Regions from separate parts of the Massilia sp. 01N410 genome, predicted to be linked through region 2. Evidence: predicted binding sites of a transcription regulator. Region 2 holds the regulator's gene; the other holds the start of a gene.
What was found. Region 2 encodes HrcA, which represses chaperone genes, less so after heat shock. Its sites were predicted from a motif close to TTAGCACTCNNNNNNNNNGAGTGCTAA; they were not measured.
Positions count from the first base shown of each region.

Region 1: groES (co-chaperone GroES) is a predicted target of HrcA. The motif match lies at 11,172-11,198, and genes of this name have one in related genera.

Region 1 is NZ_JBFTRV010000018.1:16,991-31,432, forward strand. It holds gene aceE (pyruvate dehydrogenase (acetyl-transferring), homodimeric type) at 1-140, opposite strand, end outside; gene folD (bifunctional methylenetetrahydrofolate dehydrogenase/methenyltetrahydrofolate cyclohydrolase FolD) at 604-1,512, shown strand; gene AC1DOP_RS21060 (M3 family metallopeptidase) at 1,530-3,629, shown strand; gene AC1DOP_RS21065 (glutaredoxin family protein) at 3,658-4,368, shown strand; gene AC1DOP_RS21070 (DNA polymerase III subunit chi) at 4,383-4,808, shown strand; gene AC1DOP_RS21075 (hypothetical protein) at 4,805-5,260, shown strand; gene AC1DOP_RS21080 (branched-chain amino acid ABC transporter substrate-binding protein) at 5,404-6,546, shown strand; gene AC1DOP_RS21085 (c-type cytochrome) at 6,616-6,924, opposite strand; gene AC1DOP_RS21090 (TIGR04438 family Trp-rich protein) at 7,098-7,322, shown strand; gene AC1DOP_RS21095 (LysR family transcriptional regulator) at 7,597-8,490, shown strand; gene lgt (prolipoprotein diacylglyceryl transferase) at 8,493-9,308, shown strand; gene AC1DOP_RS21105 (hypothetical protein) at 9,452-9,658, shown strand; gene AC1DOP_RS21110 (EVE domain-containing protein) at 9,665-10,129, opposite strand; RNA gene ssrS (6S RNA) at 10,201-10,381, opposite strand; gene AC1DOP_RS21120 (cell division protein ZapA) at 10,426-10,737, opposite strand; gene AC1DOP_RS21125 (hypothetical protein) at 10,734-10,985, opposite strand; gene groES (co-chaperone GroES) at 11,273-11,563, shown strand; gene groL (chaperonin GroEL) at 11,603-13,249, shown strand; gene AC1DOP_RS21140 (hypothetical protein) at 13,342-13,764, shown strand; gene AC1DOP_RS21145 (hypothetical protein) at 13,971-14,411, shown strand.
Region 2 is NZ_JBFTRV010000008.1:92,116-106,557, forward strand. It holds gene dapB (4-hydroxy-tetrahydrodipicolinate reductase) at 1-189, opposite strand, end outside; gene AC1DOP_RS13115 (outer membrane protein assembly factor BamE) at 195-812, opposite strand; gene fur (ferric iron uptake transcriptional regulator) at 903-1,334, shown strand; gene AC1DOP_RS13125 (alpha/beta fold hydrolase) at 1,403-2,269, opposite strand; gene hrcA (heat-inducible transcriptional repressor HrcA) at 2,352-3,365, opposite strand; gene AC1DOP_RS13135 (HAD family hydrolase) at 3,426-4,139, opposite strand; gene AC1DOP_RS13140 (hypothetical protein) at 4,335-4,943, shown strand; gene AC1DOP_RS13145 (hypothetical protein) at 4,966-5,661, shown strand; gene AC1DOP_RS13150 (hypothetical protein) at 5,885-6,079, opposite strand; gene AC1DOP_RS13155 (DUF6851 domain-containing protein) at 6,328-7,140, shown strand; gene rsmA (16S rRNA (adenine(1518)-N(6)/adenine(1519)-N(6))-dimethyltransferase RsmA) at 7,135-7,923, opposite strand; gene pdxA (4-hydroxythreonine-4-phosphate dehydrogenase PdxA) at 7,931-8,974, opposite strand; gene AC1DOP_RS13170 (peptidylprolyl isomerase) at 8,978-10,411, opposite strand; gene AC1DOP_RS13175 (LPS-assembly protein LptD) at 10,463-12,754, opposite strand; gene AC1DOP_RS13180 (aminoglycoside phosphotransferase family protein) at 12,850-13,908, shown strand; gene murU (N-acetylmuramate alpha-1-phosphate uridylyltransferase MurU) at 13,928-14,442, shown strand, end outside.

The DNA of each region.
Region 1 (14,442 bases), on a different contig from region 2:
AGGCGCTCCAGCAGGTAGTGGGCGCGGTCGGTGCCTTCGAATTCGATGACTGCTTCGAGCGCGTCGAGCCATTCCTTGGTCTCGATCGAATCCGGATCATTGGCGGCCTGGGCCGTCAACTGGTCGAGTTGAGCTGACATTGCTACGTCTCCTTGAGTTGGTGCCCCACCCGACCTTGAGCCTGACTGCGGACGTTTGGTGGCGAAAAGACTATCCCTAAATTAAAGCCTGTCGATTCTACCAGTGGAGCACCTGTTTTTCAAAATACGATATACGATTTCATAATATGAAAAATGGCATGCGCCCTACATACGCCGGCGCCGCGCATATATACATCGTCGTCCCCGCGCAGGCGAGGATCCACGTTCTGTTCGCGCTATCGAAACGCCAGCAAACCTGGATCCCCGCCTGCGCGGGGACGACGGAGAAATACGCGGCAAGGCCGGAATTAAACGCGGCAAGGCCGGTTTTTTTACTAACAATAATCTTCGCCGCCCAACTCGGCAGCAACATCCATAAATATGACGTCGAACGCCTCTTCGCGGCGCGCGATACCGGACGGGCACGTATAATTTCGTTTTTGTCCAGAAGCCGAGTCCCGCCATGCCTGCCCAACTGATCGACGGAGTCAAACTTTCCCAACAACTGCGCGCCGACATCGCCCGCCGCGCCGCCGAACTCACCGCCGAAGGCCGCCAGCCCGGCCTGGCCGTGATCATCGTCGGCGACGATCCGGCCAGCCACGTCTACGTGCGCAACAAGGTCAAGGCCTGCAACGAAGCCGGCTTCCACTCGGTGCTGGAAAAATACGAGGCGGACTTCTCGGAGCAGGCCCTGCTGGACCGCATCGCGGCCCTGAACGCCGACCCGGCCATCCACGGCATCCTCGTGCAGATGCCGCTGCCCAGGCACATCGATCCGTCGAAGGTGATCGAAGCGATCGCCACCACCAAGGACGTGGACGGCTACTCGGTGCTGTCGGCCGGCGAACTGGTCGCCAACCTGCCGGGCTTCCGTCCCTGCACCCCGTACGGCTGCATGAAGCTGATCGAGACCACCGGCGTCGACCTGCGCGGCAAGCACGCGGTCGTGATCGGCCGTTCGAACACGGTCGGCAAGCCGATGGCCCTGCTGCTCTTGCAACAGAATGCCACCGTCACCATCTGCCATAGCGCGACGCCGGACCTGGGCTACCACACCCGCCAGGCCGACATCGTGGTTGCCGCGGTCGGCCGCCGCAATACCCTCCGAGGGGACATGGTCAAGCCGGGCGCCATCGTGATCGACGTCGGCATCAACCGCGACGACGAAGGCAAGCTGTGCGGCGACGTCGATTTCGCCAGCGTCAGCGAAGTGGCCTCGCACATTACGCCGGTCCCGGGCGGCGTCGGCCCGATGACGATTACCATGCTGTTGATGAACACGCTCGAGTCCGCGGAACGCGGGCTTGCCAAGAATCAAGCAAAGCCTGGCCAGGCCTCGGGGATGGACCCGAAACCCGGCCTCGCCTGAACACTGAAAGGAATACCATGAGCATCGATGCCAGCAATCCTCTTCTCGCGAATCCACTTCTCGATTTCTCGGGCCTGCCGCGCTTCGATGCGATCAAGCCCGAGCACGTCACCCCGGCGATCGAGCAGCTGATCGCCGATGCTCGCAACGTGGTCCAGCAGCTGGAAGCGCCCGGCGACAAGGTGGGCTGGGACAGCTTCGTGGTCCCGCTCGAGGAAGCCACCGAGCGCCTGGGACGCGCCTGGGGCGTGGTCAACCACCTGAACCACGTGATGGACACGCCCGAGCTGCGCGCCACCTACAACGAGAACCAGCCGAAGGTGACGGAGTTCTGGACCGAGCTGGGCCAGAACGAGGCGCTGTTCGCCAAGTACAAGCAGCTGCACGCCAGCACGGAATTCGTGAACCTGACGCCGGCGCGCAAGCGCATCGTCGAGAACGCCCTGCGCGACTTCCGCCTGGGCGGCGCCGAACTGCCCGAGAAGCAGAAGGAACGCTTCGCCGAGATCCAGGAGCAGCAGGCTGCGCTCTCCACGCGCTTCTCGGAAAACGTGCTGGACGCGACCAACGATTTCAAACTGCTGGTCGAGAACGAAGCCGATCTGTCCGGCCTGCCCGACGACGCCAGGGCCGCGGCCCGCGCCGCCGCCGAACGCGACGGAAAGCAGGGCTGGCAGTTCTCGCTGCACTTCCCCTCCTACTTCCCGGTGCTGCAGTTCGCAGACAAGCGCGAGCTGCGTGAAAAAATCTACCGCGCCAATGCCACCAAGGCGTCCGAGATGGGCGTCGTGTTCTCCGAAGTCGAGAAGTGGGACAACACCAGCAACATCGCCCAGCTGCTGAAGCTGCGCGACGAGGAAGCCAAGCTGCTCGACTTCCGCAGCTTCGCCGACGTCTCGCTGGAGCCGAAGATGGCCGAGAGCCCGGAACGCGTGATCGAGTTCCTGGAAGACCTGGCGCGCCGCGCCCGTCCCTACGCCGAGAAGGACCTGGCGGAGCTGCGCGCCTTCGCCAGGGACGAACTGGGCATCGAAGAGATGCAGGCCTGGGACGTCGCCTACGCCTCCGAAAAGTTGCGCGAGAAGCGCTACGCATTCTCGGCCCAGGAAGTGAAGCAGTACTTCCCCGAGTCCAAGGTCGTGGCCGGCCTGTTCGGCGTGATCTCCAGGCTGTTCGGCGTGAGCATCGCGCCGGACCAGGGCCCGGTCTGGTATCCGGACGTGCGCTTCTATCGCATCGAGCGTGACGGCAAGCTGATCGGCCAGTTCTATCTCGATCCGTATGCGCGTCCCGGCAAGGGCCAGGGCGCGTGGATGGACGATGCCCGCGGCCGCCGGATGGCGACCGGTGGCATCGTGCAGACGCCGATCGCCTACCTGGTCTGCAACTTCACCCCGCCGGCCATCGTCGACGGCCAGCAACAGCCCTCGCTGTTCACCCACGACGAAGTGACGACCCTGTTCCACGAGTTCGGCCACGGCCTGCACCACATGCTGACCGAAGTCGACGAATTGAGCGTGTCCGGCATCTCGGGCGTGGAATGGGATGCGGTGGAACTGCCGTCGCAGTTCATGGAAAACTTCTGCTGGGAGTGGGACGTCCTGCAGGGCATGACCGCCCACGTGAAGACGGGCGAGCCGCTGCCGCGCGAGCTCTACGACAAGATGCTGGCGGCGAAGAACTTCCAGTCCGGCATGCAGACGCTGCGCCAGGTCGAGTTCTCGCTGATCGACATGCACCTGCACTACGACTTCGACCCGCACAGCCAGAAGACGGTGCAGGCGCTGGTGGACGAGGTGCGCAGCAAGTTCTCGGTGCTGATCCCGCCCGCGTTCAACCGCTTCCAGCACAGCTTCGGCCATATCTTTGCCGGCGGCTATGCGGCAGGCTACTATAGCTACAAGTGGGCGGAAGTGCTGTCGGCCGATGCCTATGCCGCCTTCGAAGAGGCGGTCGAGGCGGGCGGCGCCGCGCTGGATGAAACCGGCAAGCGCTTCCACCGCGAGATCCTGTCGGTGGGCGGTTCGCGTCCTGCGCTCGAATCGTTCAAGGCCTTCCGCGGCCGCGAACCGCAGATCGATGCCCTGCTGCGCCATAGCGGCATGCAGGCGGCTTGATGGCCCCGGGGCCTGGACGGAGACGAGCATGAGGGATAGGCAGGTCGAGGACGGCGGGCGGCGCGGGCGGCGGATGCTGCCGGGGCTGGTGCTGCTTGCCTGCGTCTCCGGCGCTGTCTCCGCCCAGGTCTATAAATGGACCGACGCACAAGGCACGGTCCACTATGGCGACACGCCGCCGGTGCAAGCGGCGTCCAGCCAGCTCACCACGCCGTCCCAGGACGGGGCCGGCCAGGGCGCCGCCCTCCCCTACGAACTGGCGCGGGCCGTCAAGGCCAGCCCGGTCACGCTGTACACCACGACGCAGTCCGCCTGCGCCGGCTGCGACCAGGGCCGGGCCCTGTTGCGCGCCCGCGGCGTGCCCTATACCGAAAAAACCGTCAACACCGACGAGGACAAGGAACTGCTGCGCCAGCTCGACGCCAGGCTGGAACTGCCGCTGCTGGTAGTCGGCAGCCGCAAGGTCGCCGGCTTCCAGGAGGCCGCCTGGCAGGCGGCTTTGACGGCGGCGGCCTATCCGCGCTCGGCCCAGCTGCCGTCCGGCTACCGTCACGCGGCGCCGGAACCGGCCGCGCCGGGCAAGCCCTACGGCGTGCGCAACCCCGCGCCGCCGGATGAAGCCGCGGCCCAGGCCGCCGAACAGCAGCCGCGCCGCCCGGCCGCGCGCGACGCCGCGCCGCCCACCACGGCGCCCGCCAGGCCGCCGGCGGGCAATGCCCCGCCCGGTTTTCAATTCTGACGCATCGAACGCCCATGACCCGGATCGACTTCCATACGAATATCCCCGACAAGCTCGGCTACGCCTGCCGACTGGCGCGCAAGGCCTATGCCGCGCGCGGCAAGGTCGTGCTGCTGGCCGAGACCAGCGACCAGGCCGACCAGCTCAACGAGGCGCTGTGGACCCTGTCCGGCACCGACTTCGTCCCGCACGTGATGGCGGGCGATCCGCTGGCGCCGGAGACGCCGGTCATCGTCACCGTCGACGAACGCGCCGCCCTGCCCCACCACGACATGCTGGTCAACCTGACGCGCCGCACGCCGGAAGGCATCGACCAGTTCGCGCGCGTGTTCGAGATCATCTCGACCGACGAGGAAGACGCCGCCGCCGGGCGCGCCCGCTACGTCGCCTACCGCAAGCAGCAGTATCCGCTGACCCACTTCGTGGCAGGCCAGTCATGACCGATACCCCCTCCTTCGACGAGATCCCGGTCCTGACCGAGGTGGTGGCCGAGCCGGCGCCTGCTTCTGCGCCTGCTCCGGATGTGGTGGCGGAAACGGCGGCGCTTGCCCAACCGGCTGCCGAAGCTGCCGTCGCGCCGATCGAGGATGCCGCCCCGCCCGAACCTTCAGCGGCCGCAGCGGCCCCGGCCCCGGCCGACGCCGGCGCCCTCGACGACGAGGCCTGGCGCACCCTCGAGGAACGCCTGGTCACGCGCGTGCTGGACCGCCTGCAGCCGCGCATCGACGTGGTGCTGGAAGACCAGCTGCGCGACCAGATGGCGATCGTGCTGGACCACGTGGCCGAACGTCTCGGCCTGGAACTGCGCAGCGCGCTGCAGCAGTCGATCGAACACGTGGTCGCCCGCGCCGTACAGCAGGAACTGGCCCACCTGAGCGCGCGCCAATCCTGAGCATTTCGCGGCTTTTCCGACCCGTCGCGGGGCAAGTGCGCACCGGCTTCGTGCGGTCTTCAGCTTTTGCTTTTCCAGTCCGGAAAATTGATGTACCTTTTCCTGGCGTATGGCGCAAATTACTGGAGAACTCGGAGACACGCATGCAGGCAAAACTGAAACTCACCCTCATCCCGGCCGCCGTCGCGCTGGCCTTCGCCGGCTCCGCCGCGGCCCAGCAGGTCGTCAAGATCGGCCACGTGGCGCCGATCTCCGGGCCCAGCGCCCACCTCGGCAAGGACAACGAAAACGCCGCGCGCATGGCGGTCGACGAACTCAATGCCAAGCCCTTCACGATCAACGGCCAGAAGGTCACGCTGCAACTGGTCTCGGAAGACGACGGCGCCGATCCCAAGCAGGGCACGGCGGTCGCGCAGAAGCTGGTCGACGCCCACGTCAACGGCGTGATCGGCCACCTGAACTCGGGCACCACGGTGCCGGCCTCGAAGATCTACAACGATGCCGGCATCGTGCAGATCTCGCCTGCCACCACCGCCCCGGCCTACACCCGCCAGCGCTTCCCCGGCGCCTTCCGCGTGGTGGCGAGCGACGCCAAGCTGGGCGGCACGCTGGCGAAGTATGCGTCGAATACGCTGAAGGTGAAGAACATCGCCGTCATCGACGACCGCACCACCTACGGCCAGGGCGTGGCCGACGAATTCGTGAAGGGCGCGAAGGCCGCCGGCATCCGCGTCTCGGGACGCGAATTCACCAACGACAAGGCAACCGACTACACCGCCATCCTCACCTCGATCAAGGCGAAGAAGCCGGACCTGGTCTTCTTCGGCGGCATGGACTCGGTGGCCGGCCCGATGCTCAAGCAGATGAAGGCGCTGGGCATCCAGGCGGTCTTCATGGGCGGCGACGGCATGTGCACCGAAGCGCTGGGCCGCCTGGCCGGCGATGGCCTGGTGGACGGCAAGGTGATCTGCGCCGAGGCCGGCGGCGTGAAGGGGCCGCAGGAAAAGGCGATGGACGACTTCCGCGCGCGCTACAAGCAGAAGTTCAACCAGGACGTGCAGTTGTACGCGCCGTATGTGTACGACTCGGTGATGGTGATGGCCACCGCGATGCAGAACGCGAAATCGGCCGATCCGGCCAAGTATCTGCCGGTACTGAAGAACATCAAGTACGAGGGCGTGACCGGCACCATCCAGTTCGATCCGAACGGCGATATCAAGGACGGGGCGCTGACGCTGTATACCTACAAGGGTGGCAAGCGCAGCAAGATCGACGTGGTGCGCTGATCTTTTGTGGCCTTGAAATGAAAAAGCGCCCCGGTTCGAGGGCGCTTCTTCGTTGCAGCGGCGTGCGGCTTATTTCTGCGCCAGCACCCACTTGACCAGGCTGCGGGCTTCGGCCTCGCTCACCTGCGGATTGGCCGGCATCGGCACCGGTCCCCAGACGCCCGAGCCACCCTTCATGACCTTTTGCACCAGCTTGTCCTCGGCGCCTTTCTGGCCCGCGTACTTCGCGGCGACATCCTTGTAGGCCGGGCCCACCAGCTTGGTGCCGATCGCGTGGCACGCCATGCAGTTCTTGGCTTTGGCCAGGTCGGCCTGCGCGAAGGCGCTGGTCGACACCAGGGCGGAGACCGCCATCAACAACATCAGGGACCGTTTCATTCCGTACTCTCCAAAGTGAAATCCTATGCAAGATTCTATCTTGTTTCCTCTGCGTAGGTGCAGTGGATACAGTCAGTAACGGCTGATACACATTTCGGTTGACGGAATGGCAGGATTTCGTTGCTTGAAGGAACTATTATTGTAAGATGGCCGCAGAAAGTAAAGGAACTCTCATGCCGCTCATCCTCCTGCTCGCCGCCCTGGTCGCCCTGCGCTTCTTCGAGGTCTGGCGCTTCGCCCAACTCTCCTGGTGGTGGATCGTCGCCCTGGCCGCGATCGCCTTCATCTGGTTCGAATTCATCGAAAAGATACTCGGCCTCGACAAGAAAAAAGCCCACAAGACCGACGAAGCCCGCCGCAAGGAAAGAGTCAAACAAGCCTTCGACAAACGCAAATAAAAATTCGGGGTCAGAGCACATTTCGCCCCAAATTCGGGGTCAGAGCACATTTTGCGGAAATTGCTTCCGGTATCGGAATGCTGGCTTGCAGCCTCCCGCTCCGCTGTCCACGCCAGCCAGCGCCAGCTCGTATTTCTTCCTGACGGAAATTGATCAAAAAAGTGCTCTGACCCCGAACTGGGGTGAAAAAGTGCTCTGACCCCGAATTTGGTTTGCTCGGCTGTGATACATTTCGCGAATAGACGAGTTGGAAATCGCGGGAAATGCATATCACATGAATCTGGAACTGCGTCAGCTGCGCTACTTCGTCACCGTCGCCGAGGAGTTGCATTTCGGGCGGGCGGCGGCGCGCCTGCATATGACACAGCCGCCGCTGTCGCAGGCGATCGCGGCGCTGGAAGAGTTGCTGGGGGCGCCGCTGTTCGTGCGTAACCGCCGCACGGTGGAGCTGGCGCCGGCCGGCAGCGCCCTGCTTCCCGAAGCGCGGCGCCTGCTGCTCGAGGCGAATGGCTTGCCGGCGCTGGCGCGGCGCGCGGCCGCCGGCGAGGCTGGCCGCCTCGCCCTGGCCTTCGTCACCTCCTGCGACTACAACGTGCTGCCGGCCTTCCTGCGCCGCTACAGCGAGCGCTATCCCGCCGTCCACCTGAACCTGATCGAAGCGACGTCCGACGTGCAGGCCGAGGAGCTGCTGCGCGGACGCGTCGACGCCGGCCTCCTGATCCCGCCGCTGCCGGATAAAGCCCTCGGCCAGCTCGATTACATGAAGGTGCTCGACGAGCCCCTGATCCTGTGCGCCCCCGCCGGCCTGGACGCGCTGCGCCGCGAAGGTCCGGTCAAGCTGCAGGACCTGCCGCGCCTGCCCCTGATCGTCTTCCCGCGCGAGATCTCGCCGGCCCTGCACGACGCCATCCTGTCCTGCTTCCGCGCGGCCGGCATCACCCCCGTGATCGGCCAGCTGGCGATCCAGATGCAGACCATCGTCAGCCTGGTGTCCGGCGGCATGGGGCTGGCACTTGTGCCACAATCCGTGTCTAACCTGATGCGGCCCGGCGTAGAATACCGTGCCCTCGCGGATCCGACCCCGCTCGTCGAGACCGGCATCGCCTGGCGCCGCGACAACCCGTCGCCGGTGCTGAAGGGCTTTCTGGAACTACTGAGGAATCACTGATTATGCTCGTCCATCCGAACCCGGACCCCGTCGCCTTCCACATCGGCCCCGTGCCGATCCACTGGTACGGGATCATGTACGTGGTCGCCTTCGCCCTCTTCATCATCCTCGGCCGCGTGCGCATCAGGACCCAGCCGCACATCCAGGCCCAGGGCTGGACCAAGGAAGACCTGGACGACATGCTGTTCTACGGGATGCTGGGCGTGGTGATCGGCGGGCGCCTGGGCGAGGTGCTGTTCTACCAGCCGGCCCACTTCCTGGCGAACCCGATCGACATCTTCAAGACCTGGCAGGGCGGCATGTCCTACCACGGCGGCTTCATCGGCGTGCTGCTGGCGATGGCGCTGTGGGCCAGGAAGCGCAAGCGCAACCTGCTCGACGTGTACGACTTCATCGCGCCGATGGTCCCGATCGGCTATGCCTGCGGACGCCTGGGCAACTTCATCAACCACGAACTGCCGGGCCGCATGGCCGATCCTTCCCTGCCCTGGGCCATGAAATGGCCGGGCATCGAGGACCACCTGGTGCATCCGTCGCCGCTGTACCAGATGCTGGTCGACGGCATCCTGGTCTTCGTCATCATGTGGATCTTCGCGCGCAAGCCGCGCCCGCGCCTGGCGGTCGGCGCCCTGTACACCCTGCTGTACGGCTGCGCGCGTTTCTTCACCGAGTACTTCCGCGTGCCGGACTGGGAAACCCACATCCTCGGCATGCCGATCACCTCGGGCCAGGTGCTGTCGGTGCCGATGATCGTGGCCGGCCTGCTGATGCTGGGCTGGGCCTACTCGGACGGTAACAAGCGCGCCGTGCACGCCTAAGAGGCGCGCTTACAAGGCGCATAGGCCTTCTCCTGCACGCGGCCAAGGCGCCGTCCGCTGGACGCGTAGGAGAGAAGCCCGGCCTGCGTTTATCGGTTAAATGGAGCACCGTTCGTCGCCACATGGGAAACTATCGTGGCCTCATGAAGCACGCCATCTCACCCAGAAAGCTGTATGCGATGCAGCGCATGTCGACCGCATTGAGGCGCGCCGCCGCCGCGCGGCCCTTCGGCGCCGCCACGGACCAGGCCTTGCGCTGGGCCGCGGTCTGGGGCATGTGCGCCGGCATCCGCACGCCGCATACCCGGGTGCGCCTGCGCCGCGAAACGCTGATCGGTACGTCGGTCTGAGCGACGTCAGCTGACGCCGGCCATGTCGAGGATCTTCTTCCACTGCCCCGGCGTCACCGGAGAAATCGACAGCCGGCTGCCCTTCTGCAGCAGCACCATGTCCTCCAGTTCCGGCACGCCGCGCAGCGCCGTCAGCGGCAGGTAGCGGCCCTGGCCGGCCGCCTGCACGTCCACCGAGATCCAGCGCGGATTCTCGCGCGTGGCCTTCGGATCGAAGTAAGGGCTGCTTGCGTCGAACTGCGAGGCATCCGGATACGGGGTACTGGCAACCCGCGCGATGCCCGCCACGCCCGGCACCGCGCAGCTGGAGTGATAGAACAGGACGCCGTCGCCGACTTCCATCTGGTCGCGCATGAAATTGCGGGCCTGGTAGTTGCGAACCCCGAACCAGGCGACTGTCTTGTCTGGCGCATTCAGGACGTCGTCGAAACTGACTTCATCGGGTTCGGATTTCATCAACCAGTAGCGCATGCGGTTCACTCCAAAAGAACGTGGACAATAAAAAAGCGGCTGCGCACATAAAGTGTCGCAACCGCTCCGATTGTAGCCCCGCCTGTGCCGTTTTTGCCGGCATCCCGAACCTGACGGCTCAAGGTGGTCACAGTCAGCTCAATTTCGGGTTCGTCAAACTAGTGACGATCACGCCCACCGAGAATGTTCCGCAACCTATGCGATTGAATGGTTCAAGGAATATATGGCAAATCTCGAACACCGCAGGGTAGCCGCCAGTTTACTACGATGAACCGGCATGTCAAACGAATTTGATCTCAGAACAGGTTTTCCTGCGGCGCCAGGGCCTGATCCAGCACCGAGTTCATCGCTTCCAGTTTCTGCTTGACCTCCAGCATGGACTGGTCGCCGAGCGGGCCTTGCGGCGATTTCACGGACAGGAATTCTGCAGCCACCGACAGCGCGGCCATGACGGCGATGCGGTCGGTTCCCTTGACCTTGCCCGAGTCGCGCAGGGCGCACATCTTGCTGTCGAGGTAGTGGACCGCTTCGCGCAGGGTCTGCTGTTCGCCTTCCCGGCAAGCCAGGCGGTAGGATTGGCCCATGATGAGCACATCGAGCTGGATCATTGCGCGGCCTCCTCGTCGTCAGAGTTGGCGGAGGCGTCCTCGTCGACGGACACCTCGGCGGGTTCGAGTTGGGCGAGCATCGCTTCGACGCGTTGCTGGGCCTGCAGCAGCCGGTTCTTGAAATCGACGTTCTCCGCGCTCAGCAGGGCGTTGGCCTGGCGCAGCAAATAGTTCTCGCTGCGCAGCGATTGGGCCAGCTGGGCGAGGCGGTCGATTTTATCGGACAGTTCTTGGAATTCGGAAATCATCCATAACTATAGGATCGGGATCGATTTTTCGTCAACAGATGCCGTGCCGTGCGCGGGTTTCAAGAAATGAATGGTAGGCTTCTGCGCTTTCCTACCCCGCGCGGGTCGATCCGCTTGCGGAACATCAAAAAAGACTGGCAAATCCCCAACATCACCGCTTGAAATGGGAAATTATCGTCCCTATAATTAGCACTCGTTAGTGAAGAGTGCTAACAACTCTTTGCACCGCAGCCGATACCGGGGCGGTTATCAAACGAACAGTCAATCAACAATCAAAGGAGTTTTGCATGAACCTTCGCCCATTGCACGATCGCGTGATCGTGAAGCGTCTCGACCAGGAAACCAAAACTGCGTCCGGCCTGATCATCCCCGATGCAGCGGCCGAAAAACCGGACCAGGGTGAGATTCTCGCCGTGGGCAACGGCAAAGTGCAAGAAAACGGCAACGTCCGTCCGCTGGAAGTGAAAGTCGGCGACCGCGTGCTGTTCGGCAAGTACTCGGGCCAGACCGTCAAGGTCAACGGCGAGGAACTGCTGGTCATGCGCGAAGAAGACATCATGGCCGTCGTGGCCCAGTAATCAGTCCAAACACTTTCCTGAATACGGAGAATTAATAAAATGGCAGCTAAAGACGTAATTTTCGGCGATGTGGCACGCGCCAAGATGGTCGAGGGTGTGAACATCCTGGCCAACGCAGTCAAAGTCACCCTGGGCCCGAAAGGCCGCAACGTGGTGCTGGACCGTTCGTTCGGCGCCCCGACCGTCACCAAGGACGGCGTCTCGGTCGCGAAAGAGATCGAGCTGAAAGACAAGCTCATGAACATGGGCGCGCAGATGGTCAAGGAAGTCGCTTCGAAGACCAGCGACAACGCCGGTGACGGCACCACCACCGCGACCGTGCTGGCGCAAGCCATCGTGCGCGAAGGCATGAAGTTCGTTGCCGCCGGCATGAACCCGATGGACCTGAAGCGCGGCATCGACAAGGCCGTCGCAGCGACCGTCGAAGAACTGAAGAAGATCGCCAAGCCGACCACCACCTCGAAAGAGATCGCCCAAGTCGGCACCATCTCGGCCAACTCGGATTCGTCGGTTGGCGAGCGCATCGCTGAAGCGATGGAAAAAGTCGGCAAGGAAGGCGTCATCACCGTCGAAGACGGCAAGTCGCTGAACGACGAGCTGGACATCGTCGAAGGTATGCAATTCGACCGCGGCTACCTGTCGCCGTACTTCATCAACAACCCGGACAAGCAGGTTGCCGTTCACGAGAACCCGTTCGTCCTGCTGTGCGACAAGAAGATCTCGAACATCCGTGACCTGCTGCCGGTGCTGGAGCAAGTTGCCAAAGCTGGCCGTCCGCTGGTCATCGTCGCCGAAGACATCGAAGGCGAAGCCCTGGCGACCCTGGTGGTCAACAACATCCGTGGCATCCTGAAGACCGTCGCCGTCAAGGCCCCGGGCTTTGGCGACCGCCGCAAGGCCATGCTGGAAGACATCGCCATCCTGACCGGTGGCCAGGTCATCGCCGAAGAAGTCGGCCTGACCCTGGAAAAGGTCACCCTGGCTGAACTGGGCCAGGCAAAGCGCATCGAAGTCGGCAAGGAAAACACCATCATCATCGATGGCGCTGGCGCCGCTGAAGCGATCGAAGCACGCGTCAAGATGGTCCGCGTCCAGATCGAAGAAGCGACCTCGGACTACGACCGCGAAAAACTGCAGGAACGCGTTGCCAAGCTGGCCGGCGGCGTTGCCGTGATCCGCGTCGGTGCCGCTACCGAAGTCGAGATGAAAGAGAAGAAAGCACGCGTGGAAGACGCGCTGCACGCTACCCGCGCTGCCGTCGAAGAAGGCATCGTCCCGGGCGGCGGCGTGGCCCTGCTGCGCGCCCGCGCTGCAATCAAGGTGCAAGGTGACAATCCGGACCAGGAAGCCGGCATCAAGATCGTCCTGCGCGCCATGGAAGAGCCGCTGCGCATGATCGTCCAGAACGCCGGTGAAGAGCCGTCGGTGGTCGTGTCGGCCGTGCTGGCCGGTACCGGCAACTACGGCTACAACGCCGCCAACGGCACCTACGGCGACATGGTCGAAATGGGCGTGCTGGACCCGGCCAAGGTCACCCGCTCGGCACTGCAGAACGCAGCGTCGATCGCTGGCCTGATGCTGACCACCGACTGCATGGTCTCCGACATCGCCGAAGACAAGCCGGCCGGTGGCATGGGCGGTATGGGTGGCATGGGTGGCATGGGCGGCATGGACGGCATGATGTAATCAAGCCGGACGGCTCCACAGCCAACCGAGTAGTAAAGTAAGGCCCGCGGGGTTTGCGCCCCGCGGGCTTTTTTCATTCCGGGAGACGAGCGATGCCATCGGTAAAACTGGACGAACTGGAAAACGCGGCCATCCTGGTCGACGACGGCGAAGGCAGTGCGAAGGCGCTGGTGGCGCGCGACACCGGCATGATCCACCTGCTGAACGACGACTACATGGACGAGGAAGCGCCAGTGCCGGGCGACTTCGACGCCGGCGACGCCTATGTGTCCGTACCCGCCGCCAGCACGCTGGGCCTGGGCCGCGAACTGATGTTCCGCTTCGCCGCCACCCACCTGGCCGGCGACCGCGACCGGGTGCGCGAGCTGTTCGAACGCGGCGACGGCTACGACAGGTTCGCCCGCCTGGTCGAGGAACGCGGCCTGCTCGATTCCTGGTATCGCTTCCGCGAAGAAGAGACCCGGGTTGCGCTGGAAGGGTGGTGCCGGCAGCATGGGCTGCAACTGGAGGGATGAGCCGGCGTGATCTGGTCCCTGCATTACCTGCGAGACTGCGGAGCGGCAGAGCTGTCGCGCGACTATGCTGCCGATTGCGACCTCCTGCTTGTGGAATTGCATCCGCGCCGAGGCCGCCTTTCCGACACTGGATGTGTTCCTGCGATAAGTTGCCCATAAGACTATGCTGGGTGTAGACTGGTCCTTGGTCCACAATGTTTTCACCCATGTCCACACGTCCTGTCCGCCTGATCGGCGCCGCCCTCCTCGCCCTGTGCGCCCTTGCCGCCTGCAAGCGCGAAGAAACGCCGCCGCCCAAGCCGGCCGTCGCCGAGACGCCCGCCGCCCCCACCCGCACGCGCGACCAGGCCGTCGCCGAACTGATGGCGCTGCCTGAGATCAAGACGTGGTCGGAGCAGATCGAGAAGAGCTCGAAAGGCAAGGTGCACGGCGCCGTGATCGAGGACGATCCGGCGCCGCGCGTCATCGAGGGCAAGGCCTATTACCAGCTCAGCTTCGTGGAAAACCGCAAGCAGGACATTCACCGCCGCGCCAGCTTCCTGGTCGAGAAGAATGGCGACGAGATCCTGGTCGAGGATGGGGAAACGGATACCTTGCAGTCGCTGTCGGAATGGCGGCGGAATATCCGGCACGTTGAACTTAAATAAGCTTGGCCCCGCCTGCGCGGTGATTAAGCCA
Region 2 (14,442 bases):
CAGGCTTGATCGGATCGTCACGCCGGTCAGCTGGCCCGAAAAGGCGCCCGCATCCGAACCGATGAAGGGACTGCCTGCGCGATCGAGTGCACCGGCCAGGGTGGCGTCGTCGGCTGCCGCGATGGTCTCGATCAGCATGCGGCCCATGCGGCCGCTGGCGCCGGCGACGGCAATATTCAATTGCGTCATGACTCTTACTCCCCGCCGCGCTTGGCCGCGTCTTCGCGCTTGCGCTTCAGTTCGTCCAGCGATTCCTGTTCGGTCTTGGTCTCGTACTTCGAGATGCCGATCAGGCGCGAGATGTATTCACGCTCGCTCGGCAGGTTGCCGCCGTCGATCTTGGCCAGCAGGTTGTCCTTGAAGTAGACAGTGACGCGGCTGGTGGTCAGCTCGCCGTTGCCGCGCGCGAGGTAGAAGGGATAGTCCCAGCGGTCGGCGTGGAAGGCGTCCGTCAGCAACGGGGTGCCGAGGATGAACTTGACCTGGTCGCGGGTCTGCCCGACCTTCAGCTGGGTCAGCATTTCCTGGGACACGAAGTTACCCTGCTGGATGTCCGGACGATACGGCGAGAACACCCACAGGAATTTCTGCAGCTTGGTGACGGTGGTCGTCTGCGCGCCCGAATTCGCGATTGCCGCGGACTTGTCGGCATCGGCGGCGACCGCGGCCGGGGCGGTGCTCACCGGCGCTGCCGGCTTGGTCTGGTTACGCCAGGATGCGCAGCCGGAGACCGTCAGCGCCGTGACGGCAAGGCCGGCCACGAGCGCGGCCCGGGCGTGGGAACGATGGAAAACGGCATTCATGACGCGCATATCTAACCTTAAAAACGATTGAGCGAGATTCTAGAAACGCTATATCATAAAGCACTACGCCTATCTCGGCCCATCTAAGAGTAACAAAACATGAGCAACAACCCAACCGACCTGAAGGCCAGCGGCCTCAAAGCGACACTGCCGCGGCTCAAAATCCTGGAGATCTTCCAGAACAGCACGGTACGGCACCTGACGGCGGAAGACGTATACAAGACCCTGCTGAACGAGAACATGGACGTCGGCCTGGCGACGGTGTACCGCGTGCTGACCCAGTTCGAACAGGCCGGTCTCCTGAACCGCAATCACTTTGAAACCGGCAAAGCCATCTATGAGCTGAACGCCGGTTCGCACCACGACCACCTGGTCTGCCTCGACTGCGGCCACGTCGAGGAGTTCTACGACGAAGAGATCGAAAGCCGCCAGCAGAAGATCGCCCTCGAGCGCGGTTTCAAGATCGCCGAACACGCCCTCGCCATCTACGGCAACTGCCAGAAGACGGATTGCCCGCACCGGCACCGTTAAGAACCTATCCCAGTAGGCCGGAGTCGCTCCTGACGCGCCTACTGGATAGGTTCTAAGCTGCGCGTCTCCTACAGCTTGTCCTGCGCCGCGCGCCGGCTGGCCGCGGCGATGACCTTGTTCACCGCCGCGATCACCAGTTCCGGCTCTTCCTTCTGAATGTTGTGCCCGCTTTTCAGGGTCAGCACCTGGGAGCCTTCGCTGAACTGGCGCAGGAAATCGGCGTGCAGGTCGCGCTTCAGGGCGACCGCCTCCACGCTCTGCAGGAAGAATTCCGGCTTGTCGAACTGCTGCACCGAGGTCAGGACGACCACCGGCACGTCCGGCAGCTTGCCGTCCAGCGGCGGCGGCAGCGCCCCCTGGTCGAGGACCGGCTTCAGCGCGTCGTACTCCGCCCTGAACCTGGCCGGCACGAGGGCGTCGAACTGCCGGTCGTCGTCCGCCGCGCGCCTTGCATCGAGCCTGCGCAGGCCCGGATTGAAGCGTTCGTCGGCCGGGTCGACCAGCACCAGGCCGGCCACCTGGCCGGGATGACGCAGCGCGAAGGCGCGCGCCAGCAAGCCGCCGTAGGAATGGCCGACCAGGATGAAGGGCGGCTTCAGCCCCGCCGCGGCCACCAGCTGGTCGAGCTCCCGGCTGCTTTGGAGGATGCTGCGCGGTTCGGGGCGCGGGTCGGAGCTGCCATGGCCGGCGCGCGAATAGCTCATGACGTGCGCCGACTTCGACAGCTCCGGCGCCACCTTGCGCCAGGTATCCAGGCCGGTGCCGAAGCCGGATTCGAAGATGACGGTATAGCGTCCGCTGCCCTGCTCCGCCGCCTGCACCTGCCAGGCGCCCACGGCGATGCGCTCCTCCGGCGCGGAGGCGCCGGTGCGTGCGACGGCGCCGCACACCAGCACGATGGCGGCGAGAATAAGGGGACGTCTGAATCGGTTCACGGCAATTCCTTGGCGGATGGCGCGCGCGGCGCAATGAACCGACTATATCCGCCGGGGGTTCCTGCCGAAACTGTAAGAAACCTCAGGAGTGGCTGAGCGCGTTCGAGAGGAGCTTGGCCGTGATATCGACGATCGGGATCACCCGCTCATAGGCCATGCGGGTCGGGCCGATCACGCCGAGGGTGCCGACGATCTTGCCATTCACCTCGTAGGGCGCGGTGACCACGCTCATCTCGTCCATCGGCACCAGCTTGGATTCGCCGCCGATGAAGATCTGCACGCCACCGGCCTTGCTGGAGACGTCCAGCAGCTGCATCAGGCCGGTCTTCTGCTCGAACATCTCGAACATCTGGCGCAGCGAGCTCATATTCGACGAGAGGTCGGCCACCGACAGCAGGTTGCGCTCGCCCGAAATGATCATGTCGTCGGTTTCCTGCAGGGCTTCGCTGCCCGCATCCACCGCGGACTGCATCAGGCGCGCCATGTCGTCGCTCAGCTTGCGCAATTCTCCGGTCAGGCGCGCACGCACCTGGTCGAAGGACAGGCCGGCGAAATTCTGGTTCAGGTAGTTGGCCGATTGCGTCAGCTCGGAGGGGCTGTAGTCGACGTCGGTCAGCAGCAGGCGGTTCTGGACGTCGCCGCGCGGGTCGACGATCACCAGCAGGATGCGTTTTTCCGACAGGCGCAGGAATTCGATCTGCTGGAACGCCGATTCGCGCCGCGGGCTCTGCACCACGCCGGCGAACTGCGACAGCGAGGACAGCATCTGGGCCGCGTTGGCGATCACCTTCTGCGGCTGGTGCGCGGGCAGGCGCATGCCGGCTTCGACGGCGTTCTCGTCGATCTGCCGCACGGTGAGCAGGGTGTCGACGAAGATGCGGTAGCCGCGCGGCGTCGGGATCCGGCCGGCCGAGGTGTGGGGGCTGGCGACATAGCCCATCTCCTCGAGGTCGGCCATGATGTTGCGGATCGTGGCCGGCGACAGGTCGAGGCCGGAAATCTTCGACAGCGCGCGCGAGCCGACCGGCTGGCCGTCGGCGATATAGCGCTCGACCAGGGCTTTCAGCAGGGTTTGTGCACGGTTATCGAGTTGCATGGTTCACATTATGCCTGTTCGCTCGCCGCGTGTGCAGTCATGCGTGCCGTCAACCACGCTTCAGGCATGGTTGCGCTCGAGCCAGTCCAGCAGTTCGTCGACATCGCGCACGATCGCGTCCGGCTCGACGCCGTGTTCGATATGCTTGCGGCTGCCGTTGCGGTTCATCCAGACCCCGCGCAGGCCGGCGCGCTGGGCGCCCTGGACGTCGAGCAGCACGTCGTCGCCCACATAGACGGCGTCAAGCGGGGCCACGCCCAGTTCGCGGCAGCCGGCCAGGAAGATCGCCGGATCCGGCTTGGCCACGCCGAACGCGGGCGCCGATACCGACGCCCGGAAATGGTGGGCCAGGCCGATGGTCCGCAGGTCGGCATTGCCGTTCGTGATCGCGCCGAGCAGCACCTTGTTCTTCAGGCGCAGCAATCCCGGCACCACGTCGTCGTAAGGCACCACGGCATTGCGCGCGGCAAAGAACTCGGCCATCGCCAGCTCCACCTTGGCGGCGTCCTCGCCGGCCTGTTCGAAGGCGGCGAGCAGGCCGGCGCGGCGCAGCTTGCCCAGGTCGAGCTGGAACTCCGGCTTCTGCGCCAGCAGTTCCAGGCGCGCCTGGCGCAGGCTGTCGATGGTGAAGCGCTGGGCCACGCGCGGCGCGTGCTCGCGCAGCCAGGCGAACAGGATCTCTTCGGCTTGCAGGATCACCGGGGCGATCGGCCACAGCGTGTCGTCCAGGTCAAAAAGGAGGGCCTTGGGCCAGGCGCGTGGGGTCGTCGTCATGCTCGGGGGTCGGAGGGAGGGCGGGTCAAGGATAGCGAGGCCGGCCTTGAAAATCAACGGCATGCAGATGTCGTTACACCGTGATACAAAGGCAAATGAGGCTGCGGCTTGGCAAATGCTCTAAAATGTCGGGCAATATTCTACTCAGCGGTGCCGCCGGTCCTGCCGTGCGCCATCCCGTCCAACGGAGATTCTATGAAGAGTTCGATCCTGTATGCCGGCGCTGCGCTGGCATGCGCGCTTGGCCTGTCCGCCTGCGGCGGCGGCAGCGGTGACCTGCCCCTGACCGTAACCATCGCCGGCGGCGTGACCAAGGAAGGCCTGGTACTGGTCAACCAGAGCAACGGCGACGAGATCGCGGTTCCGGCCGGCGCTAGCACCGTCCAGTTCAAGAAATACCTGTCGACCGACGACGAGTTCAACATCTCGTACAAGTCCCTGCCGTCGAACGTCAGCGCTTGCACCTTCAGCAACAACAAGGCGCGCGCCAACTACTATACGGTCTACACCACGGTGCCGACGGTGTTCTGCACGATCAAGACCCATACCCTGTCGGTCACGGTGACCGGCCTGACCGGCACCGGCCTGGAACTCGTCAACGGTTCCAACCGCAAAGTGGTGACGGCGGCCGATGCAAGCCAACCGGTGCCCATCGGCGACATTCCGGAAGACGGCGCGTACGGCGTGACCATCCTGAACCAGCCGGATACGCAGACCTGCACGATCAGCGGCGGCACCGGCACCATGACCGCCACCGGCCCGGGCACCACGCCTGTGGTCACCTGCGGTCCCAAGACCCAATAATCTGGAAACTGGAGAGTAAAGTATGAAGTTCCACCTCGTGCGCCCGGCCCTGATCCTGGCTTCATCCGTGGTCCTGGCGTCCTGCGGCGGCGGCGGCAAGGAGACCTACCCGGTCAAGGTGACGGTCTCCAACGTCCAGTATCCGGGTCTGATCCTGACCACCAACGGCCAGGAACTGGCCGTTCCGGTGCCCGCCAAGGCCGGCGACACCCAGGTCCTGTATTTCGCGAACGGTCTCGACTACGGTACCTACTACAACGTGGTGCCGAAAGGCGGCACCGCCGCGCTCGGCGGCGGCTCGCAGCCGGCGCACCAGAACTGCATCAGCGGCGGCATCCCGCGCGAGTATGGGACGGCGGGCCAGAGCGCCTCGCTCGAATCGGCACGCACGCCGGCGATCGAGGTGTTCTACAACTGCTCCATCCTGTCGTACTCGCTGAGCGGCACCATCACCGGCCTGCCCTCCGCCGACGTGAGCGTGACCCTGACCAACGGCAGCAACAGCACCGTCACCATCGCCGGCAGCAGCACCGACGCGTCGGTTCCGTTCGCGTTGAGCGCAGTGCCTTATGGCACGAGCTTCGGTATCACGGTACTGACCCAGCCGACCGGCTACACCTGCACCGTGTCCAGCAACGGCACCGGCGTGATGCTGGATGCCCAGGAAAAGAACGGCGGCGTCAAGGACGTGGCTGTCACCTGCGTCAAGAACAGCTGATCGACGCCAGGAGGAGGTGGTTGCGGAGGAGATATTTTCGTTGCGAATATCAAATATTCCAAACGAAAATTGGACGAATATGCTGTAACGCAGCATACTGCTTCCTGTCTCCTCCAACTCTCCTCAGAAAAGAATTGGATTTAAGCCCGCCCTCAAAAGCGGGCTTTTTTTTCGCCTTTTTCCGGGCTGTCTCTTTCAGGAAGCAGTCTCTTGCAGGAAGCAATTAGATGGCTGCTTTCTCTGCTGCGCTCAAGCGCTTCGCCGTCACCGTCACCACTGCCATCTGCTTGCCTTCGATCGACACCTGGGCGTTGTAGCGTTCGTGCGCATTGGCGCTGGCGGCGCTGGCTGCGCTGGTGACACCGGCCAGGACGACGGCTGCCAGGAAGATCGCTTCCATGTTTTTCATGACGTTCATTTCGGTTCTCCTTCGGGTGAAGTGCGTTGCGTTTTGTCTTTCGATGGTGTCACTGTAGGCGTCCGCGCCCCCTCCTTCCAGCGGACTGCGACGAACTGCAAAAAACGCGGGATGGACGCCCAAAAACCGGGGCTATGCGTTGCGCCGGCTGCCTTTTACGCCTGAGAACGCTCAACAGCCTGCGCGCCTGTGCTCGCCATACTCGACGGCGGCACAAATGCGGAGGCGACATGAGGCGGGAAAACTTCTTGAAACTCGATCCGGGTGCGGCGGCCGGCATGGCCGGCACCGTGGCCGGCTGGAACCGGCTGGCCCTGCAGGCGATCCGCGCGGCGCAGCCCGGCCCGCCGGCAGCGGCGCGCTCGCTGGCGATCCTGCACACCTGCATGTACAACGCCTGGGCCGCCTACGACGGCGCCGCCCGCCAGACCGCGCACGGGGTAAGGGTGCGGCTACCCTGCGCCGAACGCAGCGCCGCCAGCAAGGCCTGCGCCATGAGCCATGCGGCCTGGTTCGCGCTCGGCAAGCGCTTCCCGGGCCAGCAAGCCATGTTCGACGCCTGGATGGCCGGCCTGGAACTGGATCGGGCGGCGCCCGGCGGACAGCTGAGCCCGGCCGGCATCGGCCGCATCCAGGCCGTCAGCATGCTCGACTTCTGTCACCGCGCCGGCACCCCGGCCGCCACGGCGACGCCTGCCGAACCGGCGCCCGGCCGCTGGTGCCTGGCGGCGCACCGGCTGTCCGAACGCGAGGGCCAGGACGACGACCAGGACGTGCGCCTGTTCTTCGCGCTCGCCAATGCCCTGGCCGACGCCAGCATCGCCGGCTGGGGCGACGCGCAAGAGCGGGAGACGGCCGGGCCGGCCGCAATCCACGGCAGCGCCGGCGCGGCGGCGAACGAAGTGATCAGGCGCTTCGAGAACGAGATGCGGAGCGGGATGCGGGGCCGGACGCGGGCCGACACGCATGTCGGCGCCGGCTCGGCCGGGCAGGAACTGGGCAGGCAGGTGGGCGCGCGCGCATTCGACGATGCGCGCCGCCATTGGGAAGGAAGATTATGAAGCCGGTGACACCGGCTTGAGCAGGTTGGCCAGCGCCACGTACTGCTCCAGCCCCACCGCTTCCGGACGCGCGCCCGGATCGATGCCGGCCTCGACCAGCTGCTGCTCGGTGAACATGCCGGCCACACAATTACGGATGACCTTGCGGCGCTGCGAGAAGGCCTTGGCCACCACCGCTTCCAGGGTGGCGGCATCGGCCGGCAACTGGCGGCGCGTCGGCACCATGCGCACGATCGCCGAATCCACCCGCGGCGGCGGATCGAAGGCGGTGGGCGGCACCACGAACAGCATCGACATGTCGTAGCGCCACTGCAGCATCACCGACAGGCGGCTGTAGGCCTTGGTGCCGGGCTCGGCCACCATGCGCTCGACGACTTCCTTCTGCAGCATGAAGTGCTGGTCCTCGACCAGGTGGGCGAAGTCGGCCAGGTGGAACAGCAGCGGGCTCGAGATGTTGTACGGCAGGTTGCCGACCACGCGCAGCTTCTTCCCTTCCGGCACCGGAATCGAGCCGAAATCGAACTTCAGGGCGTCGCCCGAATGGACGGTCAGGCGCTCGCGCGGATAGGCCTTCTCCAGGCGCGTCACCAGGTCGCGGTCCAGTTCGACCACGTGCATGTGGTCGAGTTCCTTGAGCAGCAGCGAAGTCATCGCCGCCAGGCCGGGGCCGATTTCGACCATGGTGTCGCCTTTGCGCGGACCGATCGAATCGATGATGTCGTGGAGGACGTGGGCATCGGTCAGGAAGTTCTGGCCGAAGCGCTTGCGGGCTACGTGTTTCATGGGATTCTTAAGTTGTTGCTCGGGCGCGGACCATGGACAGGGCGATGCGGATCGCCTCCTCCATGCTGCCGCAATCGGCCAGGCCGAGGCCTTGCGCGGCCAGGTCGAGGGCCGTGCCGTGGTCGACCGAGGTGCGGATCAGGGGCAGGCCCAGCGTGATGTTCACGCCGCGCCCGAAAGTGGCGTGCTTGAGCACGGGCAGGCCCTGGTCGTGGTACATCGCCAACACGGCGTCGGCGTCCTGAAGGTACTTCGGCTGGAACAGGGTATCGGCCGGATACGGGCCGCGCGCGTCGATCCCGCGCCCGCGCGCCGCGGCCAGGGCCGGTTCGATGACGTCGATTTCTTCGCGGCCCAGGTAGCCATTCTCGCCGGCGTGCGGATTCAGGCCGGTGACCAGGATGCGCGGCGCTTTGAGCCCGAACTTGCCGCGCAGGTCGGCGTGCAGGATGTCCAGCACCTGGTCCAGCGTCTCGCGCGTGATCGCGGCCGGCACGTCTTTCAGGGGAAGGTGGGTGGTGGCCAGCGCCACCCGCAGGTAGGGCTGGTCCCGTCCGGGCGAGCCCGCCAGCATCATGACGACCCGCGGCGTGCCGGTCTTCTCGGCCAGGTATTCGGTATGGCCGGAGAAGACGATGCCGGCATCGTTGATGGTGCTCTTCTGCAGCGGCGCGGTGACGATGGCGTCGAACCAGCCCGCCTTGCAGCCTTCGATCGCCAGGTCGAGCGTGGCCAGCACCGCGCGGCCGTTGGCGGCGTCGAGCTGGCCCGGCACCACGTGGGCCTCGAGCGGCACGTCGATGACGGGAATCGTGCCCGGGCCGAAATGCGGCAGCCCGCTATGGCGCAGCGCCATCGTCGACAGCGCCGACAGGCGGATGTCCGGGTCGATCAGGCTGGCGGTCAGCGAGAGGAAGGCGGCATCGCCGACCAGCACGCACCTGGCCTGCTCGCGCAGGGCCCAGGCGGCGCGGATCGCGATTTCCGGACCGATCCCGGCCGGCTCGCCGACGGTGACGGCCAGCGTGGGACGTGCGCCCGGGATCGCCATGGCTTACTGCTCCTCGCGGAACTCGACGTAGGCGCGGTCGCGCACCTGGCGCGCCCAGTCTTCCATCGCTTCCTGGCGCTTGCGCTCGGTGAGCACCTGGCGCGCCGTGGCGCGTTCCTTGTCCTTCGAGGTGTCTTCGGTCTTGCGCTCGACGACCTGCACGATGTGCATGCCGAACGGGGTCTTGACCGGATCCGAGATCTGGCCCGGCTGCAGCGCGTGCATCGCGGTCGCCAGTTCATCCGGGATGTCGCCGGCTTCGACCCAGCCCAGGTCGCCGCCCTTCGAGGCCAGGCTGTCCTGCGAATTCTGGCGCGCCAGGTCTTCGAACGTCGCCTGCTTGCCCTCGATCTTCGCCTTCAGTTCGAGCAGCTTCTTGCGGTCCTCTTCCTCGCTCTGGGTCGGGGTGATCTTCAGCAGGATGTGGCGGGCGTGGACCTGCTGCACGTTGGCGGCGGCCTGCTCCTGCTGCTGCTGCTGGGCTTCCGGCTTGCGCACATTGTTGACCTTCAGGATGTGGAAGCCGACGTTGGTGCGCATCACCGGCGTCACCTGGCCGGCCTTCATCTTCACCAGCTCGGCCGCGAACACCGGCGGCAGGCGGTTCGGATCGCGCCAGCCGACCGCGCCGCCCTGCAGGGCGTCCGGCGAATCGGAATAGGTGGCCGCCATCTTGGCGAAGTCGGCGCCGGTGCGCAGCTGGCGCGCGACCTCGTCGGCACGCGCCTTGCGCGCCGCGATCTGCTCGGGCGAGGCGTTTTCCGGGATCCGCACCAGGATCTGCGAGATGTCGACTTCGATGCGGTCGGCGGCGGCGGCCTTCTCGGCGGCCAGGTAGGTGTCGATCTCCGCTTCCGACACCTGGATCTTGGCATCGACTTCGTGGTCGATCAGGCGCTGCATGACGATCTCGTTGCGGATCTGCTCGCGGAACTGGGCGAAGGTCATGCCCTCCTTCTCCATCTGGTTGCGCATCTCCTGCACGCTCATCTTCTGGGACTCGGCGATGCGGCCGATGGCGCGGTCCAGCTCGATGTCGGACACGCGGATGCCGTATTCCTTGCCCAGCTGGAGCTGGGCGCGCTCGGTGATCATGGCCTCGACCACCTGGCGGCGCAGGTCTTCCGGATTGGGCAGCTGCGCGTTCTGGGCGCGCAGGCGCGCGGTGATTTCGTTGACGCGGTTGTCGACTTCACGCTTGGTGATGACCTCGTCGTTGACGATGACGTACACGGAATCGATGACCTTGGCGCTGCTCGACGCCGGCGGCAGGAAACCGGTGGACTGCGCCGGCTTTGCGGCAGGGGCGGCCGGCGTACCGGCGGCCGGCGTACCGGCGGCCGGCGTACCGGCGGCTTGGGCCAGGACGTCGCCGGCAGCGAGGGCACACAGCAGCACTGCGGCCAGCTTGACTTGATGCAAACGGGTAGTACGCATATTCAGGGAAGCACTCATTTCAGGGTTTCTAGTTGTCCATGGCCCGACCGCTCAGGGGCGGCCGACGTTGGTATTCAGCCGGGTGTAACCCGGGATGCTCTTGTTAAAGGTTTCCAGCGGATTGCCGAAGCCCAGGCGCGACAGGCCGTTCAGCTCCAGTTGGAAGAAGATCGGCGTCGAGGTGGTCTGCAGGGCGGTCACGAAACGCTGCGCGCCAAGGCGGAACACCCAGCAATCGGCCTTGTACTCGAGCCCCAGGAGGCCCTCGAGCAGCTTGCGGTCGCGCAGCGAGTAGCTGGCCCGCGCCACGCCATACCAGCGCCGCGACAAGGGCCACTGGCCCGACACGTCGGCATTCCGGAAACCGCTGGCGGCGCCGATGGTGTCACGTTGATAGCGGTATTCGAAATTCAGCACCTTCATCGGCGCCGGATTCCACTGCACCCCGTAGTTCTTGCTGTACAGGCTGCGGCTCTGCGCGTCGTATTGTACGCCGCTGTCGAAGGTCCAGTTCTCGGAAATGCGGCCGGAGGCGGCCAGCAGGGCGTCCGAGCGGGTGACTTCGGCCTTGTCGGCGCTGTTCAGGCGCACGCGCGGGTTCACCTGCGGATCGCTGAAATAGTAGCGGCTGCCGGCCACCAGGCGCAGGCGCTCGGCGCCATTGGCCTCGATGAAGCGCGACACCACCGCCGCCGTCAGCTGGTTGGCGTCCGACACCCGGTCGGCGCCGACGAAGCGGTTTTCCGTGAACAGCTGGGCGTAGTTGAAGCCGGCCACCGCGGTGTCGAAGTTCGGGATCTCGCTCTGGTCCTTGTACGGGGTGCGCACGTAGAACAGGCGCGGCTCCAGGGTCTGGGTCGAATTCTCGCCGAACAGCGAGCTCTGGCGCTCGAAGATCAGGCCGCTGTCCAGCGACACGGTCGGCAGCACGCGCGAGATCCGGTTGTGCGCCACCTTGGTCACCGGGTCGACGTTGTTGTCGAGGTCGTACTGGGTCGCGTGCAGCATGACCTTGGGCGTGAAGAACCAGCCCGGCCGCACGATCGGGTAGCTGACCTGGCTCACCAGGTTGGCGCGGTTGCCCTGTACGAAGGTCTTTTCCGGGTGCGAGAAGCGCACCAGCTCGGCGTCCACCGCCCAGTCGAAGCCGCCCAGCACGTCGTAGCGGCCGGCGTGGAAATTAATCTGCGGCAGGCGGTCGTAGGGACGCGCCACCTGCAGCGCGGCGGCGTTCGGATTGTTCGGATCGAGGGCGGCCGGATCCTGCAGCACCTGGTAGCTCTGGATGCGCGTGTTCACGCTCCAGTAATGGCCCGAGTAGTCGGTACGCAGCTCGCGCAGCAGCTGGCGCTCGGCGCTGGCCGCCACCGTGCGCGAGAAGTCGGATGGATATTCGTTGTCGGAGGCGGCGTGCGCGTTCCAGCCGAAGGTCCAGCCCGGCGCCAGGGCCTGGCTGTGCAGGGTATCGATCCACCAGCGGTCGCGTTTCGCCACGCGGTCGTTCGGCAGTACCTCGAGGTGGGTCTCGCCGCTGTAGGGGCCGCGCGCGGTCTCGCCGATGTAGCGGCCGGTCAGGCCCATCTGCAGGCCGCGGTTGAAGATATAGCGCGGATACAGCGTCAGGTCGCGGTTCGGCGCAATATTGACGTAGTACGGCACCATGATCTCGGCGGCGCCCTTGGAGCCGGTGCCGATCGACGGCGGCAGCCAGCCCGAGCGGCGCGCGCCGGACAGCGAGAACGACAGCGCCGGCGTGCCGAGGATGGGCACGTCCTTGAAGTAGATGACGGTCTTGCCGGCGGTGCCGACGTCGCGCCCGCTGTCCAGGTTCAGGGTGCTGGATTTCAGGTACCAGTCCGGATCCGGGCCTTCGCAGGTGCTGTAGGTGCCGTCCACCACCACGGCCTGGTTCTCGCCCAGGAAATCGATGCGCGCAGCCTTGCCCTGGCCGTTATTCATCTGCAAATGGTAGGCCGGGTTCAGCACCCAGCCCTTGCCGGTCTCGAGGTTCAGCTGCAGCGCGTCGCCCTTGTAGCGGTCGCCGAAGCGCCACATCGTGATATGGCCCTGGGCCGTCACTTCGTCCTCGACCTGGCGGAAGCAGGCGGTGTCGGCGGTGATGCCGGTGGCGCCGCGCGTCACTTCGACGTTGCGGTACAGGTTCAGCTCGCGGTCGGGACGGCCGGCGAACTCCTCGGCGCGCATGGTCGTCGGCTGGTCGTCGTCGCTACGCGAGCCCGCCGGCGCGGTCTGCGCGTACAAGGGCCCCGTGGCCACGGCGACGAGGGCGGACAAGGCAGCGGCACGCCGCGGCGGGAAAGGAAGGGCCGTAATCCAGCTCATGAAAGATCGCGTTGCACCATAGAGGGCGATTTTTTGGATTGAATCCCTTATTATATGGGAATATTCATCACCAACCGGATTCACCGGGACGCTTCATGTCTTCTCTGTCTCAACACTCCCCCGCGGCCTTCGACAAGGATGCCCGGCTGGCCCAACTGACCGCATGGCTGGGCACCCTGGACCTGGTCGACGTCGGGAGCCTGCGCCCCGCCTCGGCCGATGCCAGCTTCCGCCGCTACTTCCGTCTCGATGTTGTGCCCGCGCTACGCGCCAAGCTGGGGGACACCCTGGTCGCGATGGACGCCCCGCCCGAGCGCGAGAACGTGCCGGCCTTCATCCACGTCGACGGCCTGCTGTTCGACGCCGGCGTGACCGTGCCGGCCATCGTCGCCCGCAAGGTCGAGGACGGCTTCCTGCTGCTGTCCGACCTCGGCACCACCACCTATCTGCAGCGCCTCGACGTCGACAACGCGCCCTACATGTACTCGGACGCCGTCGACGCCCTGATCAAGTTCCAGCTGACCAGCCAGCCCGGCGTGCTGCCGGAGTTCGACCGCGCCTTCGTGCTGCGCGAGATGAACCTGTTCCCGGAATGGTTCATCGGCCGCCACCTGGGCATCGAGATGAACGACATCCAGAAGGCCCAGCTGGAAAAGGTGTTCGAAGCCATCACCGCCAACGTGCTGGCCCAGCAGCAGGTGTTCATGCACCGCGATTTCCACTCCCGCAACCTGATGTTCCTCGACCAGGGCAACCCGGGCGTGCTGGACTTCCAGGACGCCGTGTACGGCCCCATCAGCTACGACCTGGCCTCGCTGCTGCGCGACGCCTACGTCCAGTGGGACGAGGAATTCGTGCTCGACTGGGTGGTGCGCTACTGGCAAAGCGCGAAGCAGGTTGGCCTGCCGGTCAATCCGGACATCGACGCCTTCTACCGCGACTTCGAATACATGGCCCTGCAGCGTCACCTGAAGATCCTCGGCATCTTCTGCCGCCTGAACTACCGCGACGGCAAGCCGCACTACATGGGCGACCTGCCGACCGTGATGGACTACGTGCGCAAGACCGCCAACCGCTACACCGAACTGAAACCGCTGCTGCGCCTGCTCGATGCCTTCGAGGACAAGGCGCCGGCGGTCGGCTACACCTTCTGATTCCAGGTAAATCTCGCCGATGAAAGCCATGATCTTCGCCGCCGGCCGCGGCGAGCGGATGCGTCCGCTGACGGACTCCTGCCCGAAACCCCTCCTCAAGGTGCGCGGGCGCCCGCTCATCACCTACCATGTGATCAACCTGGTGCGCGCTGGCATCAAGGACATCGTCATCAACCATTCCCACCTCGGCCACATGATCGAGGAGGAACTGGGCGACGGCAGCCGCTACGGTGCACGCATCGTCTACTCCCACGAGCCGACGCCGCTGGAAACCGCCGGCGGCATCGCCAACGCCCTGCACCTGCTGGGCGACGAACCCTTCCTGGCCGTGTCGGGCGACATTTACGCGCCCTACTTCGACTTCGAACAGGTGCTGGACGCGCTGCCGGATAACGACGCGGTCGGCCGGCCGATCCCCGTGGACAAGCGCGACATCGCCTGGCTGTACCTGACGCCGAACCCCTGGCACAACCCGGACGGCGACTTCGGCCTGACCATGTACACGCTGTCGAACGAAGGCTCGCCGAAGTGGAA